DNA from 2 places in the Streptomyces sp. NPDC028298 genome. Region 2 is predicted to be linked to the other one. Evidence: riboswitches for the same ligand, from Rfam matches in the RefSeq annotation. Region 2 holds a riboswitch; the other holds the start of a gene.
What was found. Region 2 has a riboswitch for S-adenosylmethionine ahead of ACZ4TO_RS37845 (putative leader peptide). Riboswitches for the same ligand answer to the same signal wherever they lie in the genome.
Positions count from the first base shown of each region.

Region 1: another riboswitch for S-adenosylmethionine. It lies ahead of thrC (threonine synthase); the one in region 2 lies ahead of ACZ4TO_RS37845 (putative leader peptide).

Region 1 covers NZ_JBVHTL010000006.1:156,864-164,143, forward strand. Annotated here, with positions in the region: gene otsB (trehalose-phosphatase) at 60-914, shown strand; gene ACZ4TO_RS26335 (alpha,alpha-trehalose-phosphate synthase (UDP-forming)) at 1,138-2,598, opposite strand; gene ACZ4TO_RS26340 (glucosyl-3-phosphoglycerate synthase) at 2,677-3,621, opposite strand; SAM riboswitch class I at 3,827-3,983, shown strand; gene thrC (threonine synthase) at 4,001-5,299, shown strand; gene ACZ4TO_RS26350 (MoaD/ThiS family protein) at 5,296-5,571, shown strand; gene ACZ4TO_RS26355 (cold-shock protein) at 6,013-6,216, shown strand; gene groL (chaperonin GroEL) at 6,579-7,280, shown strand, end outside.
Region 2 covers NZ_JBVHTL010000012.1:59,554-66,833, reverse strand. Annotated here, with positions in the region: gene ACZ4TO_RS37860 (sulfite oxidase) at 1-1,188, opposite strand, end outside; gene ACZ4TO_RS37855 (LLM class F420-dependent oxidoreductase) at 1,659-2,582, shown strand; gene ACZ4TO_RS37850 (DUF1684 domain-containing protein) at 2,801-3,625, shown strand; SAM riboswitch class IV at 3,720-3,833, shown strand; gene ACZ4TO_RS37845 (putative leader peptide) at 3,868-3,984, shown strand; gene ACZ4TO_RS37840 (ABC transporter substrate-binding protein) at 4,440-5,993, shown strand; gene ACZ4TO_RS37835 (ABC transporter permease) at 5,997-6,956, shown strand; gene ACZ4TO_RS37830 (ABC transporter permease) at 6,953-7,280, shown strand, end outside.

The DNA.
Region 1 (7,280 bases), on a different contig from region 2:
CCCCTCCGGCGTCCGAGGAGCGGGGGGTGCGTCCGGCGTCGCCCGGATAGGGTCGCCCCATGGGCAGCCACCCCGAATCCAAGGACTCCTTGCCGACTCCGGTGACCCCCGCCGGGCGCGACGCTCTGGAAGCGATCCTCACGCGTCCCGCCCGGACGGTCGTCGCACTCGACTTCGACGGAACACTCGCCCCCATCGTCCCCGACCCCGACCGGGCCCGCGCCCACCCCGACGCGGTCCCGGCGCTCGCCGCCCTCGCCCCCAAGGTCGCCTCCGTCGCCGTCGTCACCGGCCGCCCGGCCGGTGTCGCCGTGCGCCACGGAGGCTTCGCCGGCGTGCCGGGGCTGGAGCACCTGGTCGTCCTCGGTCACTACGGCGCCGAGCGCTGGGACGCGGTCAGCGGCACGGTCACCGCGCCCGCTCCGCACCCGGGCGTCGCGGCCGTCCGGGCCGAACTGCCGGGGTTCCTCGACGCGATCGGTGCCTGGCAGGGCACCTGGATCGAGGAGAAGGGCCGCGCGGTCGCCGTGCACACGCGCCGGGCCGCCGATCCGCAGGCCGCGTTCGAGGCGTTGCGGGAGCCGTTGGGCGAGCTCGCCGCGCGGCACGGGCTGATCGTCGAACCGGGGCGCATGGTCCTGGAGCTGCGTCCGCCCGGCATGGACAAGGGGGTCGCCCTGCTGGAGTACGTCCGTGAGGTCGGTGCCGAGGCCGTTCTGTACGCCGGGGACGATCTGGGGGATCTGCCCGCGTTCGGCGCCGTCGACAAGCTGCGCTCCGACGGGGTTCCCGGGCTGCTGGTGTGCAGCGGCAGCTCCGAGGTCGCCGAGCTGGCCGAACGCGCCGACCTGGTGGTCGACGGGCCCGCCGGGGTCGTCCGGATCCTCGCCGCGCTGGCGGCCGCGCTCGACTGACCCGGCCGGCGACCCCCGCGCGGGGCGGGCGGGGCGGGCGGGCCACAAGCCGGTTCTCGCCCCCTCCGCCCCTACCCTTCCCGTACCTGGGGCTCCGCCCCAGACCCCGCTCCTCAATCGCCGGAGGGGCTGAACTTTCGCCGGCCGGGGCTGGAACCGTCTGGACCCTGGACCCGCAGCCGGGATCCGGCGGACAGGAACCCCGACCGCCGCCCGCCCCTCCTCAGCTCTCCAGCGCGTGGAGTTGGTCCAGGAACCACTGGGCCGGGGGAAGGGCGGTGGCCGCGGCGGTCAGGCGTTTGGTGCGTTCGGCGCGTTCGCCCGGCTGCATGGTGAGCGCCTCGTACAGCGCCCGCGCCGTCCCGGTGATGTCGTACGGGTTCACGGAGATCGCGTCCTCGCCCAGTTCCTCGTACGCTCCGGCCTCCCGGGACAGGACCAGCGCACAGCCCTCGTCGGAGACGACCGGGATCTCCTTGGCGACGAGGTTCATGCCGTCCCTGATGGGGTTGACGAGAGCGACGTCGGCGAGCCGGTAGGCGGCGAGCGAGCGCGCGAAGTCGTCCTTCACGTGCAGCACCACCGGGGTCCAGCCGGGCGTTCCGTAGTGCGCGTTGATCTCGTCGGCGAGCCGCTGCACCTCGGCCGTGTAGTCCCGGTAGACGGCGAGGTCCTGCCGCGACGGGTAGGCGAACGCCACGTGGACGACCCGCTCGCGCCACTCCGGGTGGTCGTCGAGGAGCTGCCGGTACGCCAGCAGCCCCCGCACGATGTTCTTGGACAGCTCGGTCCGGTCGACGCGCACGATCGTCCTGCGGTCCGCGCCGATCTCCTCGCGCAGCGCGGCCATCCGTTCCCCGACGTCCGCGCGGTGCGAACGCTCGCGCAGGAACTCGGCGTCCGCGCCGAGGCCGTGCACGCCGACCCGGGTCTCGCGCACCGGCGGCCGGGCGCCGTCCAGGTGCTCGATCGTGCGGGGGGTGCCGCCCGAGGGCGAGCCGGCGCGGTAGCGGCCGGGTTCGGTCGCCTCCGCGCAGCGCGTGAACGCGGTGGCCCACCGCCAGGTCAGGAAGGCGACCCGGTCCGCGCCGAGCATGCCCGCCATCAGCTCCGCGCGGATGTCGTCGGGGAGCATCCGGAAGTAGTCCTCGGGCGCCCACGGGGTGTGGGAGAAGTGACCGATGCGCAGGTCGGGGCGCAGTTCGCGGAGCATCCCGGGCACCAGGCAGAGGTGGTAGTCCTGGACCAGCACGGCCGCGCCCTCGGCCGCCTCCTCGGCCAGCGCCTCGGCGAAGGCGCGGTTGTAGGCCCGGTACGACTCCCACTGGCGCCGGAACTCCGCGTCGAAGACCGGCTCCAGCGGGGTCTGGTAGAGCAGGTGGTGCACGAACCACAGCACGGAGTTGGCGATGCCGTTGTAGGCGGCGGCGTGCGTGTCGGCGTCGATGGCCAGCATCCGTACGCCGTCCTCGTGGACCCCGCGCCGCACGGCCTCCCGGTCGCCGACCCCGAGGGCGGAGCAGACCCAGAGGGCGCCCGCGTCCGGCCCGATCGCCGAGAGTCCGGAGACGAGGCCGCCGCCGCCACGTCTGGCGTGCAGCGAGTCGTCCTCCCGTACCTCGTAGGTGACCGGGCCGCGGTTGGAGGCGACCAGAATCCTGTGGGCACCGTGCGTTGAAGCCATGCCTCGAAACCTAGCCCCGTCTCGAAACGCTCAAACGCGCCCTTCGGCCGTATGCGATCGGCGGCCGTCGGCGCCGGACTACGCGGCTCTGCGCGTCTGGTACTCGGAGATTTCGCTCATCGGCGGCCTTTCCTCCGTGTCCACGGAGTACGTGCGCGGCCGGAAACCGTCGCGGTCGCGCTCGAACTGGGTGAGGGAGGGACGGATCAGGTGTCCGCGCGCCAGCCGGAGCTGCGCGGTGCGGTAGATCGCGGCGGCCATGCGGCCGAGCGCCTGCCCGTCCTGGTGGCGGTGCTTGCGCACCCCGACGTCGACCTGGGCGAGGGCGTCCAGGCCCACCAGGTGCAGGGCGTCGACGAGCATGCCCAGCTCGACGCCGTAGCCGACGGGGAAGGGGAGCTGTTCGAGCAGCGAGCGGCGGGCCGCGTACTCGCCGCCGAGCGGCTGGACGAAGCCCGCGAGCTGCGGCCAGTGCATGTTCAGGAGCGGGCGGGCCATCAGCTCGGTGACCCGGCCGCCCTGCCCGCCGCCGCCGGCCATCGGGCGGTCGTACATGGCCTTGACCAGGTCGACGCCGGGTTCGGTGAGCAGCGGGCCCACGATCCCGGAGACGAAGTCGGACGAGAACTCCTTGAGGTCCGCGTCGACGAAGCAGACGATGTCCCCGCTCGTCACGAGCAGCGACCGCCACAGCACCTCGCCCTTGCCGGGCACGGCCGGGATCCGCGGGAGGATGTCGTCGCGGTGCACGACGCGCGCGCCCGCGGCGGCGGCGACCGCGGCGGTGCGGTCGCTCGAACCGGAGTCGACGACGACGATCTCGTCGACGAGGGGCACCTGCTGCATCAGATCGTGGCGGATGATCGCGACGATCTCGCCGACCGTCTCCTCCTCGTTGAGTGCGGGCAGCACGACACTCACCGTCGATCCGGTGACACGCTTGGCTGCCATGATCCTGTGGAGCGGGCGGTCGGTCGCGGACCAGGAGCGTGTGCTCAGCCAGCTTTCGACTTTACTCAGCACCGTCTGCGGCTCCTCACTGTCTGATCACACGCTCTCATCGGCGTGCCCGCTGCGGCCAGCGGCAGATCGATTGCCGTCGTCTCGCGGTTCGGACGACTATCTCAACTGTCCTGGCCTTCGGTTACAGTCTTGAACAACGCGCATGACCATCGCATGTCCTGGATCGTCGGCGCGTATCGTGTTCAACAGTTCAACAATCAAATACCGCTCATCCAGAGGGGCAGAGGGATACGGCCCGATGAAGCCCCGGCAACCCTCCAGCCGGTCTCGTACCGATCGATGTCGATCGCGTCGCGAGGCTCCCGGCTAGGGAAGGTGCCAAATCCGTCTCACGGCGAAGTGCGCCGTGAGGAAGATGAGGAGAAAGGGCCTCGCCTCCATGGCTGCGCAGACAGTTGCAAGCACCACGAACTCCGCCGACGCGGTAGACCTCGGCCCGGCCGCGGCGCTTTCCTGCCGCGAGTGCGGACACCGCGTCCCGCTCGGCCCGGTCTTCGCCTGCGAGGAGTGTTTCGGCCCGCTGGAGATCGCCTACGACTTCTCGGCCTACGACACCGAAGAGCTCCGCAAGCGCATCGAAGCGGGACCCACGAACATCTGGCGCTACGCGCCGCTCCTGCCCGTCCCCGCGGACGTGGCGGACAAGCCGAACATCAACCCCGGCTGGACCAAGCTCGTCCAGGCCGACAACCTGGCCCGCGAGCTCGGCGTCGACGCCGGGAAGCTCTTCGTCAAGGACGACTCCGGCAACCCGACGCACTCCTTCAAGGACCGCGTCGTCGCCCAGGCCATCGAAGCGGCCCGCGTCTTCGGCTTCACCACCCTCTCCTGCTCCTCCACCGGCAACCTCGCCGGGGCGGTGGGCGCCGCGGCGGCCCGCGCCGGCTTCCGTTCCTGCGTGTTCATCCCGCACGACCTGGAGCAGGGCAAGGTCGTCATGGCCGCGGTCTACGGCGGCGAGCTCGTCGGCATCCAGGGCAACTACGACGACGTGAACCGTTTCTGCTCCGAGCTGATCGGCGACCCGGCCGGCGAGGGCTGGGGCTTCGTCAACGTCAACCTGCGGCCCTACTACGCCGAGGGCTCCAAGACCCTGGCGTACGAGATCTGCGAGCAGCTCGGCTGGAAGCTCCCCGACCAGCTCGTCGTGCCCATCGCCTCCGGCTCCCAGCTCACGAAGATCGACAAGGGGCTCCAGGAGCTGATCAAGCTCGGACTCGTCGAGGACAAGCCGTACAAGATCTTCGGCGCCCAGGCCGAGGGCTGCTCCCCGGTGTCCGTGGCCTACAAGGCCGGTCACGACGTCGTACGGCCGCAGAAGCCGGACACCATCGCCAAGTCGCTCGCCATCGGCAACCCGGCGGACGGCCCGTACGTGCTCGACATCGCCCGGCGCACCGGCGGCGCGGTGGAGGACGTGAACGACGAGCAGATCGTCGACGCGATCAAGCTGCTCGCGCGCACCGAGGGCATCTTCGCGGAGACGGCCGGCGGTGTGACCGTCGGTGTCACCCGCAAGCTCATCGAGAACGGTCTCCTCGACCCGGCCCTCACCACGGTCGTGCTGAACACCGGCGACGGCCTCAAGACCCTGGACGCGGTGGCCTCCGACACCGGGCTGACCGCGACCATCCGCCCGAACCTCGACTCCTTCCGAGAGGCTGGCCTCGCATCATGAGCGTCAACGTCCGCATCCCCACCATCCTGCGCACCTACACCGGTGGTGCCGCCGAGGTGACGGCCGAGGGCGCGACCCTCGCCGAGGTCATCAGCGACCTGGAGAAGAACCACACGGGCATCGCCGCGCGCGTCCTGGACGACCAGGGCAAGCTGCGTCGCTTCGTGAACGTGTACGTCAACGACGACGACGTGCGCTTCGAGCAGGGACTGGAGACGGCGACTCCGGACGGTGTCGGCGTTTCGATCATTCCGGCCGTCGCCGGAGGCTGATCGTTACCCTCGGTAATGCCGAACACAGTGCGTTCACATAATTGCCCCCTCCGTGAGACAAACGGAGGGGGCAATTCTGTTGGGTTGAACGCGCTAGAGTTGGGGAAGTCGCTCCGATTTGGATGTTGGTTTCATGCCGGACGCATATGAGTGACCGTTCTTCGGGCGACAAGAAGTAGCCAAAGTGACTCACCTTTTTGGGCATTTTATGGCATTTGCGGGGCCCGACTTGCCCTGAATCCTTGCGCATTCTCCACATATCATTGATCGGCCATGCCCAGAATTCTCGTCCGATTGACCTGTTGCAGAGGGCAGTTGGACAGATACATTCAGCCGCGGTCGACGCGTTCCGGCGCACACCCCCAACCGTTGGGGGGTGAGGTCTGACCCGGATCCGCGAAGTGTGGATCTGTGCAAGGGCCAGTAATAGGGGAGTTAGGCATGGCTCAGGGCACCGTCAAGTGGTTCAACGCGGAGAAGGGGTACGGCTTCATCGCGGTCGACGGTGGTGCGGACGTCTTCGTGCACTACAGCGCGATTCAGATGGACGGCTACCGCACCCTTGAAGAGGGTCAGCGAGTGGAGTTCGAGATCTCGCAGGGCCAGAAGGGTCCGCAGGCGGACATGGTCAAACTCGCCGTCTGATCGGGCGCGAACGACCACCGACTCAACTCACGCACGAGGGGCCCGCATCCCACCAGGGATGCGGGCCCCTCGTGCGTCTCCGGGGGGCTTCCAGGGGGCTCGCTTCGCGAGCGCACCTTGCTCCCGCCCGTCGCCCGACCGCCACCCCTCGACGAGCTCGCTTCGCGAGCGCACCTTGCACTCGACGGGGTCGAGTGCTAATCATTGGCGTTAGCACTCTCCGAGTGAGAGTGACAGAACTTGGATCGGGCCGGCGAGGCTCGCGGGCCTGTGGGGCAAGGAACCACAGGGCTCGGGGGCCGTCCGTCGCGGGCGCGGGCGCGATCCGGAGCAATCCACCCCGTCCGGGAGGACCACTTCACATGGCCAAGATCATCGCGTTCGACGAGGAGGCACGGCGCGGTCTCGAGCGCGGGATGAACCAGCTCGCCGACGCCGTCAAGGTCACCCTCGGCCCCAAGGGCCGTAACGTCGTCCTCGAGAAGAAGTGGGGCGCGCCCACGATCACCAACGATGGTGTTTCCATCGCCAAGGAGATCGAGCTCGAGGACCCGTACGAGAAGATCGGCGCCGAGCTGGTCAAGGAAGTCGCCAAGAAGACGGACGACGTCGCCGGTGACGGTACGACCACCGCGACCGTCCTCGCCCAGGCGCTCGTCCGCGAGGGCCTGCGCAACGTCGCCGCCGGCGCCAACCCGATGGCCCTCAAGCGCGGTATCGAGAAGGCCGTCGAGGCCGTCTCCGGTGCCCTGCTCGAGCAGGCCAAGGATGTCGAGACCAAGGAGCAGATCGCTTCCACGGCCTCCATCTCCGCCGCCGACACCCAGATCGGCGAGCTCATCGCCGAGGCGATGGACAAGGTCGGCAAGGAAGGCGTCATCACCGTCGAGGAGTCCCAGACCTTCGGTCTGGAGCTGGAGCTCACCGAGGGTATGCGCTTCGACAAGGGCTACATCTCGGCGTACTTCGCCACCGACATGGAGCGTATGGAGGCCGTCCTCGACGACCCGTACATCCTGATCGCGAACTCCAAGATCGCGAACGTGAAGGACCTGCTCCCGCTC
Region 2 (7,280 bases):
GGCCGTGTCCGTGGCACGGGCCAGCAGGTGCGTGGCACCGGGTGTGTCGGGCTGCCAAGGAAGGGACCATCGGGTCCAGGTGCCGGAGCGGGGCCGGTCGTGCAGCCGGGCGCGCCGCCAGTTGGCCCCTCCGTCCGTGCTGACGTCGACCTTGGCGACACCTCCCGCACCCGACCACGACCGTCCGTGCAGCACGTGCCGGTGTCCGGCTGCGAACGAGGCACCGCTCGCCAGCTCGAAGGCGCTCTTCGTGGTCTGCCGGGTGAGCGGCGCGCTGCCATCCTCGGGGTAGCCGGCGCCGAACAGCCGGTAGAAGGTGGTGTTCCAGGGCGAGTAGAGCGGCTGCGCGGACACCTCGATGTCGCCGACCCACTTGATCGAGGCGATCCCCACCCAGGAGGGCACCAGCACCCGTACCGGATGGCCGTGGTCGTACGGCAGGCGCTCACCGTTCATCTCGTACGCGAGCAGGACGTCGTCCAGGGCCTTGGCGAGCGGCAGCGGACGGCGTACGCGTCCCAGGCTCTCCCCGCCGCTGACGTACTCGGCGTCCAGACCGCGCGGCTGGACGTCCACGGCCCGCGAGGACAGACCTGCCCTGCGCAGCACGTCCGCGAGCCGCACCCCGCGCCAGCGCGCGACGCCGACGGCTCCCAGGGTCCAGGCGGTGCCGGTGACCGTGTCGCCCTGTTGGGTCGTGTAGTAGGAGCGGCCGTTCCCGGCGCATTCGACGAACGCGGTGCGGGTGACGGCGGGCAGCGCGCGCAGGTCGTCGTACCCGAACTCCACCGGCCGGTCCTCGCCGGGGTTCCCGCGTAATCCGCTCCCCCACAGCCGCAGGCGCCAGTCGTCGGCGTTCAGGACGGGGGTCGCGGTGTGGTTGCGTACGAAGAACCGTTCGTTGGGCGTGTGGTGGCCGGTGCCGCTCAGTGCCTCCCAGCGGGTTTCGGCGTTGGTGCCGCGCTGGATGAACCACTCGGCGGGCAGCGGCTTGACGATGGGACTGTCGATGGCGTGGGCGGGCCGTACGCCGCCGAGCGCGGTTCCGGCGGCGGTCGCGGCGAGCAGGGTGAGCAGCCGACGGCGGGTGACCCCGTCGGCCCTGGCCTCACCCGCGAGCCACTGGCGCAGTCTGCGGCGGTCGTATTCGGTTTCGTGGCGTCGGCCCGCGGACGTGGGTGAAGGCATGGCGGCTCCTCGTCATGCCGGCGCGAGAGGGGCGGGAGGGGCGGGAGGGGCGGGAGATACGAGAGGCTCGGCGCGAGTCAGTGTCGTTCTGCGGGAGCGATGGACCGCGTTGCTCTCAACCGGCTTGTGCGGAGCAGGAGTTCACTGACGCGCAGAGGCGCCGGAAGGCACGTGATCAGCCGGTCGTCCGACACAGCGCGGCGGCCACGCGGACGAGGTCCACGGCGCGGCGGCGGGTCAGAGGCTCCGGTGTCGGCATGGCGGGATGTAAGCACGTGGGGCGGGAGGCGTCAACGGAGCACGCGTGTCGGCGAATCCGGCCTCCTGGCCTGTTGGCCGACGTGGACGTGGGGAGAGATCGTCCCTCGAACGCGAGGGCCGGACCGGTCGCCGCCGTGCGTCACAAGACTGACATGCAGCCGTCACACTCGAACGGAATGCGCGCTCACCGGGCGCCCGTTCCACCTGACATGACTGTTGGAGTAGCACTCAACGCATCCGACGCGGAGAACCAGGTCGACGCCAGTGTGCGTCTGGCCGAGGAAGCGGCGGCGGCCGGTCTGCGGTCGGTCTGGTTCGGCCAGACCTTCGGCGCGGACTCACCCCAACTCGCCGCGCTCGTCGGGCGGGCGGTCCCGGAACTCCACGTGGGCACGTCCGCGATCCCCGTCTTCGGCCGCCATCCGCTGATCGTCTCCAGTCAGGCGCAGACCGCCCAGGCCGCGACCCACGGCCGCTACCACCTCGGCCTGGCCCTGGGCACGAAGCTGATCACGGAGACCGGCTTCGGCCTGCCCTTCGAGCGTCCCATCGCCAGGCTGCGCGAATTCCTCACCGTGCTGCGCCAGTTGACCGAGACCGGCACGGCCGACTTCCGCGGTGAGCTGCTCTCCGCCACGACTCCCCTGTCCGCTCGCGTACCGGGCGCCGAGTCGGGCGTTCCGCTGCTGGTCGCCGCCATGGGCCCGCAGGCGCTCCGGGTCAGCGGTGAGCTTGCGGACGGGATCCTGCCCTACCTCGCAGGACCTCGCGCCCTCGCGGAGCACATCGTGCCCGCGCTCACCGCCGCGGCCGAGGCCGCCGGACGGCCCGCGCCCAGGATCGTGGCGCTGGTGCCCGGCGTGGTCACGGACGACGTGGACGCGGTACGGGCCAAGGCCACCGAGACGCTCTCGTTCTACGAACAGATCCCGTCCTACGCCCGGGTCATCGAACTGTCCGGCGGTCGCCGAGCCGCGGACCTGGCCGTGATCGGCGACGAGAAGACGGTCGAGGCCGAGGTACGGCGTTACCGCGACGCGGGCGCCACCGAGGTCGTGTTCTCGGGCACCGAGATCGCGGGAGCGGCGGACCGGCGCCGAACTTGGGCGCTCCTCGGCGAACTCGCGGCCTGAGCCCAGCGCCTCACCGACCCACCGGTCCACGGACCTCCGACTCCACCGACCCGCCTTTGGCCGACCCTCAACGGCCGACCTACCGACCCGCCGACCCGCTTACCGAAGCGACGATTCCCCGACTCACCTCCTCACCGACAGCGACCGCGACCGCGACAAAGAACCCCGCACCCCCGCAAGAGGGCGACCCTCACGCGGCTTGTAGCGAAGGAGAATTCATGACCAGCGAGGCGACCACCACAGACCTGCACGCCTTCACCGAGCAGTGGCTGGACTGGTACCGCGGACAGGAGGCCCGGCTCGCCGCCCCCCACGGCTTCCTGGCGATCACCGGCCTCCACTGGCTCGACGACCGCCCGCAGCGCTTCCCCGACGCGCCCGGCGCATGGCACACCGGCCCCGACGGGGTCGTCGTCACCCTCGACGACGGTGAGGAACTCGTCGTCGACGGGACACCGGTACGCGGTGAGCACCACTTCGGCGTGCTGCCCGAACGCGGTGGTGTCGAGGCGGTCTGGAAGGACGCCGTCATCGAGGTCGCCAAGCGGGGCGGCCACGACATCGTGCGCCCCCGGCACCCGGACGCCCCGCTGCTCAAGTCCTTCACCGGAACGCCCGCCTACGCCCCCGACCCGCGCTGGGCCGTGACGGGCCGTTACGTCCCCTTCGACGAGCCGCGTCCCACCACCGTGGGCGCCGCGGTCGAGGGCTTGGAGCACGTGTATGACGCCCCGGGCAGGATCGAGTTCGAGTTGGACGGACGTCCTCTGTCGCTGACGGTGTTCCCCGGTCATGTCCCGGGCGGGCTGTCGGTTCTCTTCACCGACGCGACCTCCGGGGTCACGACCTACGCCGCCAACCGGAGCCTGTCCGTCGAGGCACCCGACTCCGAGGGGACGGTCGTCCTCGACTTCAACCGCGCCACGAACCTGCCGTGCGCCTACACCGACCTGGCCACCTGCCCTCTGCCCCCGGCGGAGAACCGGCTGCCGGTGTCCATCGAGGCGGGTCAGAAGATCCCGCGCGAACGCGGCGGTGCCTGAACCTGGCTCGCTCCACCGGACTCGGGCGGTTCGCTCCGCCGGAGTCCGGTGCCGCCATTGACGTAGAAGAGAACCGCTCCGTACGATCACGAACGGCATTGAGTGTCAGCGTCAAGCCCTGGCTCGCTGACCGGCAACCCTCCCGCGCGGTGGGGTGCTCCAGGTGAAAGCCCGGCGGGATCAGCGACGATCACCGCAAGCGCGTGGCCCCACGACCGGGGCCGGACCTGTGGAGGAACCTTATGCGGCACGGTGGTGGCTCCGACGCCTCCTTCGCCGTCGCCGTGGTGTTCTCCCGGCTGGCGCGCCGACGTCACATCGACCTGAAGCGCTCGACGAGCTGCTTCTGTCAGGCCTGACGGCCCCTTCCGCAGCCGGGCGCCGACGCCTCCCTTCGGCGGTGCACCTCGGTGAGGCCCACCCGCGTCGACGTCGATGAGATGCGCGGGCTGTCGACGCCCATGAGGCCTGCCGACAGCCGGCATCCGTGACCAGCCGTCACGGCACGCGTCCGCACCCGGCGCCCCCTTCCCCCGATCTCTCTGATCTCTCCAATCCGCTTCCGCTTTCCGCTTTCCGCTTTCCGCTTTCCGCTTTCCGCCCGGCCCCTGTCCGCAGGTCATCGCCCGTCACCGGCATCGAGCCGACGGGCCCGCGTTCCCGTGCGCGGTCGTGCCTCGTACGACGCCCGTGCCCGGCGACACCAAGAGGAGACTCCTCCGTGAGAGCACGTCCGGAATTCACATCTCCCCGATCTCCCCGGTCCACCCGTTCTCCCCGATGGGCAAGGCTCACCGCCCTTCTCAGCACCAGCGTGCTGCTGGCCGCCTGCGGCGCCGGCACCGACGGCTCCGGAACCGGGAGCGGCAAGCCGCGTTCCGGCGGGACGCTGACCTTCGCCGTGGGTTCCGACGCCGGTTGCGTGGATCCCCAGCAGGTCGGCAGCAACGACACGATCTACTCGGTGCGCCAGATCGTCGACTCCCTGACGGACCAGGACCCCAAGACCGGCAAGATCGTGCCGTGGCTGGCGAAGAGCTGGGACATCAGCACCGACGCGACCGCCTTCACCTTCCACCTGCGCTCGGGTGTCACCTTCAGCGACGGGTCCCCGCTGACCGCCCAGGTGGTCAAGGACAACTTCGACGCGGTGCCGAGACTCGGCGTCCTGGGAACCCTCGCCGAGGGGTACCTGAGCGGCGCGAAGAGCACCACGGTGGTGGACCCGCTCACGGTCAAGGTGACCTTCCAGCAGCCCAACGCCCAGTTCCTGCAGGCGACTTCGACCCACTCGCTGGGTATCGAGTCGTCCGCGAGCGTGAAGCGGTCACCTCAGCAGAAGTGCAGTGACGGGGTCGTCGGTTCCGGGCCCTTCGTGCTGAAGCGCTATGTGCAGAACCAGTCGGTCACGCTGGCCAAACGCCCCGGCTACGCCTGGGGTTCCTCCCGGTGGGGCAAGAAGGGCGAGGCCTACCTGGACAAGCTGGTGTTCAAGGTCGTGCCGGAGGCGGGCGTACGGGCCGGCAGTCTGCGCTCCGGACAGGTGGACGCGATCGGCAGCGTGGGCAGGGCCGACGAAGCGGCACTCAAGGGCGGTCAGGTCGCCTTCCAGCGGCGGGCCAATCCCGGGATCACCTTCGGACTCGGCTTCAACAACGCCCAGCCGGCCCTGAAGGACGCCAGGGTCCGCCGGGCCATCCTGGCCGCCATCGACCGGAAGCAGATCGCCGACACCGTCTTCCCCACCGGTACCCGGCCGGCCACCAGTGTCCTCGCGCACACCACACCGGACTACACCAGCCTCGCCTCCGACCTGACCCTCGACACGGCCAAGGCGAAGTCCCTGCTGGACGAGGCCGGTTGGAAGGCGGGCGCCGACGGCACCCGCGTCAAGGACGGCAAGAAGCTGAGCCTGACCATCGACTGGGTTCCCAACGCGGCGACGAACCAGCCCGCGTTGGAGCTGGTGCAACAGCAACTGAAGTCCGTCGGCGTTCAGGTGACCCTCAAGCAGCTCCAGCTCCCCCAGCTCACGCCGATCCAGCAGGCGGGCTCGTACGAAGCGATCTGGGGCAACATCACCCGCGCCGACCCCGACATCCTGCGCAGTTCCTTCTCCACGAAGCTGGCCAACTTCTACCGTGTGCCGGCGAGCGGTCTGGACACGACACTCTCCGCCCAGGCCGCCACCACCGACCCGACCGAGCGCGGTCGACTGGTGGCCCAGGCACAGCGGTCGATCGTACGGGACGCCTACAACGTGCCGGTGGTGGAGCTGCAGACGCAGCTCGGCGTGTCCACGAAGGTGCACGGTCTCGCCTTCGACGCCTCCAGCCGGATCCAGTTGCACGACACCTGGATCGGCTGACCCGTGCGCGGCTATGTGATCAAGCGGCTAGCCCAGGCGGCCGGCGTGCTGTGGGCGGCGTACACCGTGTCGTTCCTGGTCCTCGACTTCCTCCCGGGCGACCCGGTCACGGCGATGGCCGGTGCCGGTATGGAGTCGGGGCAGGTCGATCCCCGGCAGATCGCGGCTCTGCGGCACGAGTACGGCTTCGACAAGCCGGTGCTCGTGCAGTACGTCGAGTACCTCGGCCGGGCGGTGCAGGGGGACTTCGGCGACTCGGTGGCCACCGGCCGTCCCGTCGCCTCGACGCTGGCCGACGCTCTGCCCCAGACCCTCCAACTCACATCGACGGCCCTGCTGTTGGCGGTGGTGCTCGGCGGCGGCCTCGCTGTGGCGGCGACGTACACCACGCGGCGGTGGCTGCGGCAGCTCCTGCTGTCGCTGCCGCCGCTGGGGGTGTCCGTCCCGACGTTCTGGGTGGGGTTGCTGCTGGTCGAGGCGTTCTCCTTCCGGCTCCGCTGGTTCCCCGCGTTCGGCAACGACGGGCTGCGCGGGCTGGTGCTGCCCGCGCTGACACTCGCGATACCGACCGGCGCCCAGATCGCCCAGGTGCTGGCGAAGAGCCTGCTCACCGCGCTCGACCAGGCGTACGTGGAGACGGCCCGCGCGAAGGGCGCGGGCCGGTGGCGGGTCCATCTGCGACACGCGCTGCGCAACGCGTCCCTGCCGGCCCTGACGGTCGTCGGCCTGCTGGTGGGACAACTGATCGCCGGTTCGGTCGTCGTCGAGACGGTGTTCTCGCGTGACGGCCTGGGGCGCGTGACCGCGGCGGCCGTCACGGCCCAGGACATCCCGGTGGTCCAGGGGGTGGTGGCGTTCGGCGCGCTGATCTTCGTGACGACGAATCTGGTCGTCGACCTGGTGTATCCGCTGCTGGACCCGCGGATCGTGGTGGCCTCGGGCGGAAGGGCGGGCGTCGCATGAGTCAGAGCCTTGTCGACGACCCGGCCGAGGCCGCGCTCGGCCTCGCCCGGCCTCTCGCCACGGAGCCCGAACCCGTACCGGGAGGTCGTACCGGCGTCGGGCGGGTGCTGCGGTTCCTGGCCCGTCGGCCCGGGCTGCTGGTGTCGGTCGTCGTGCTCGTCCTGGTGGTGCTGGCCTCCTTCCAGCCCCGGCTGTTCACTTCGCGGGACCCGCTGAAGGGGGTGCCGACGGAGAACTTCCGCGGACCGAGCGGCGCGCACTGGTTCGGCACGGACGAGCTGGGCCGCGATGTCTTCGCCCGGGTGGTCCATGGAGCGCAGTTGT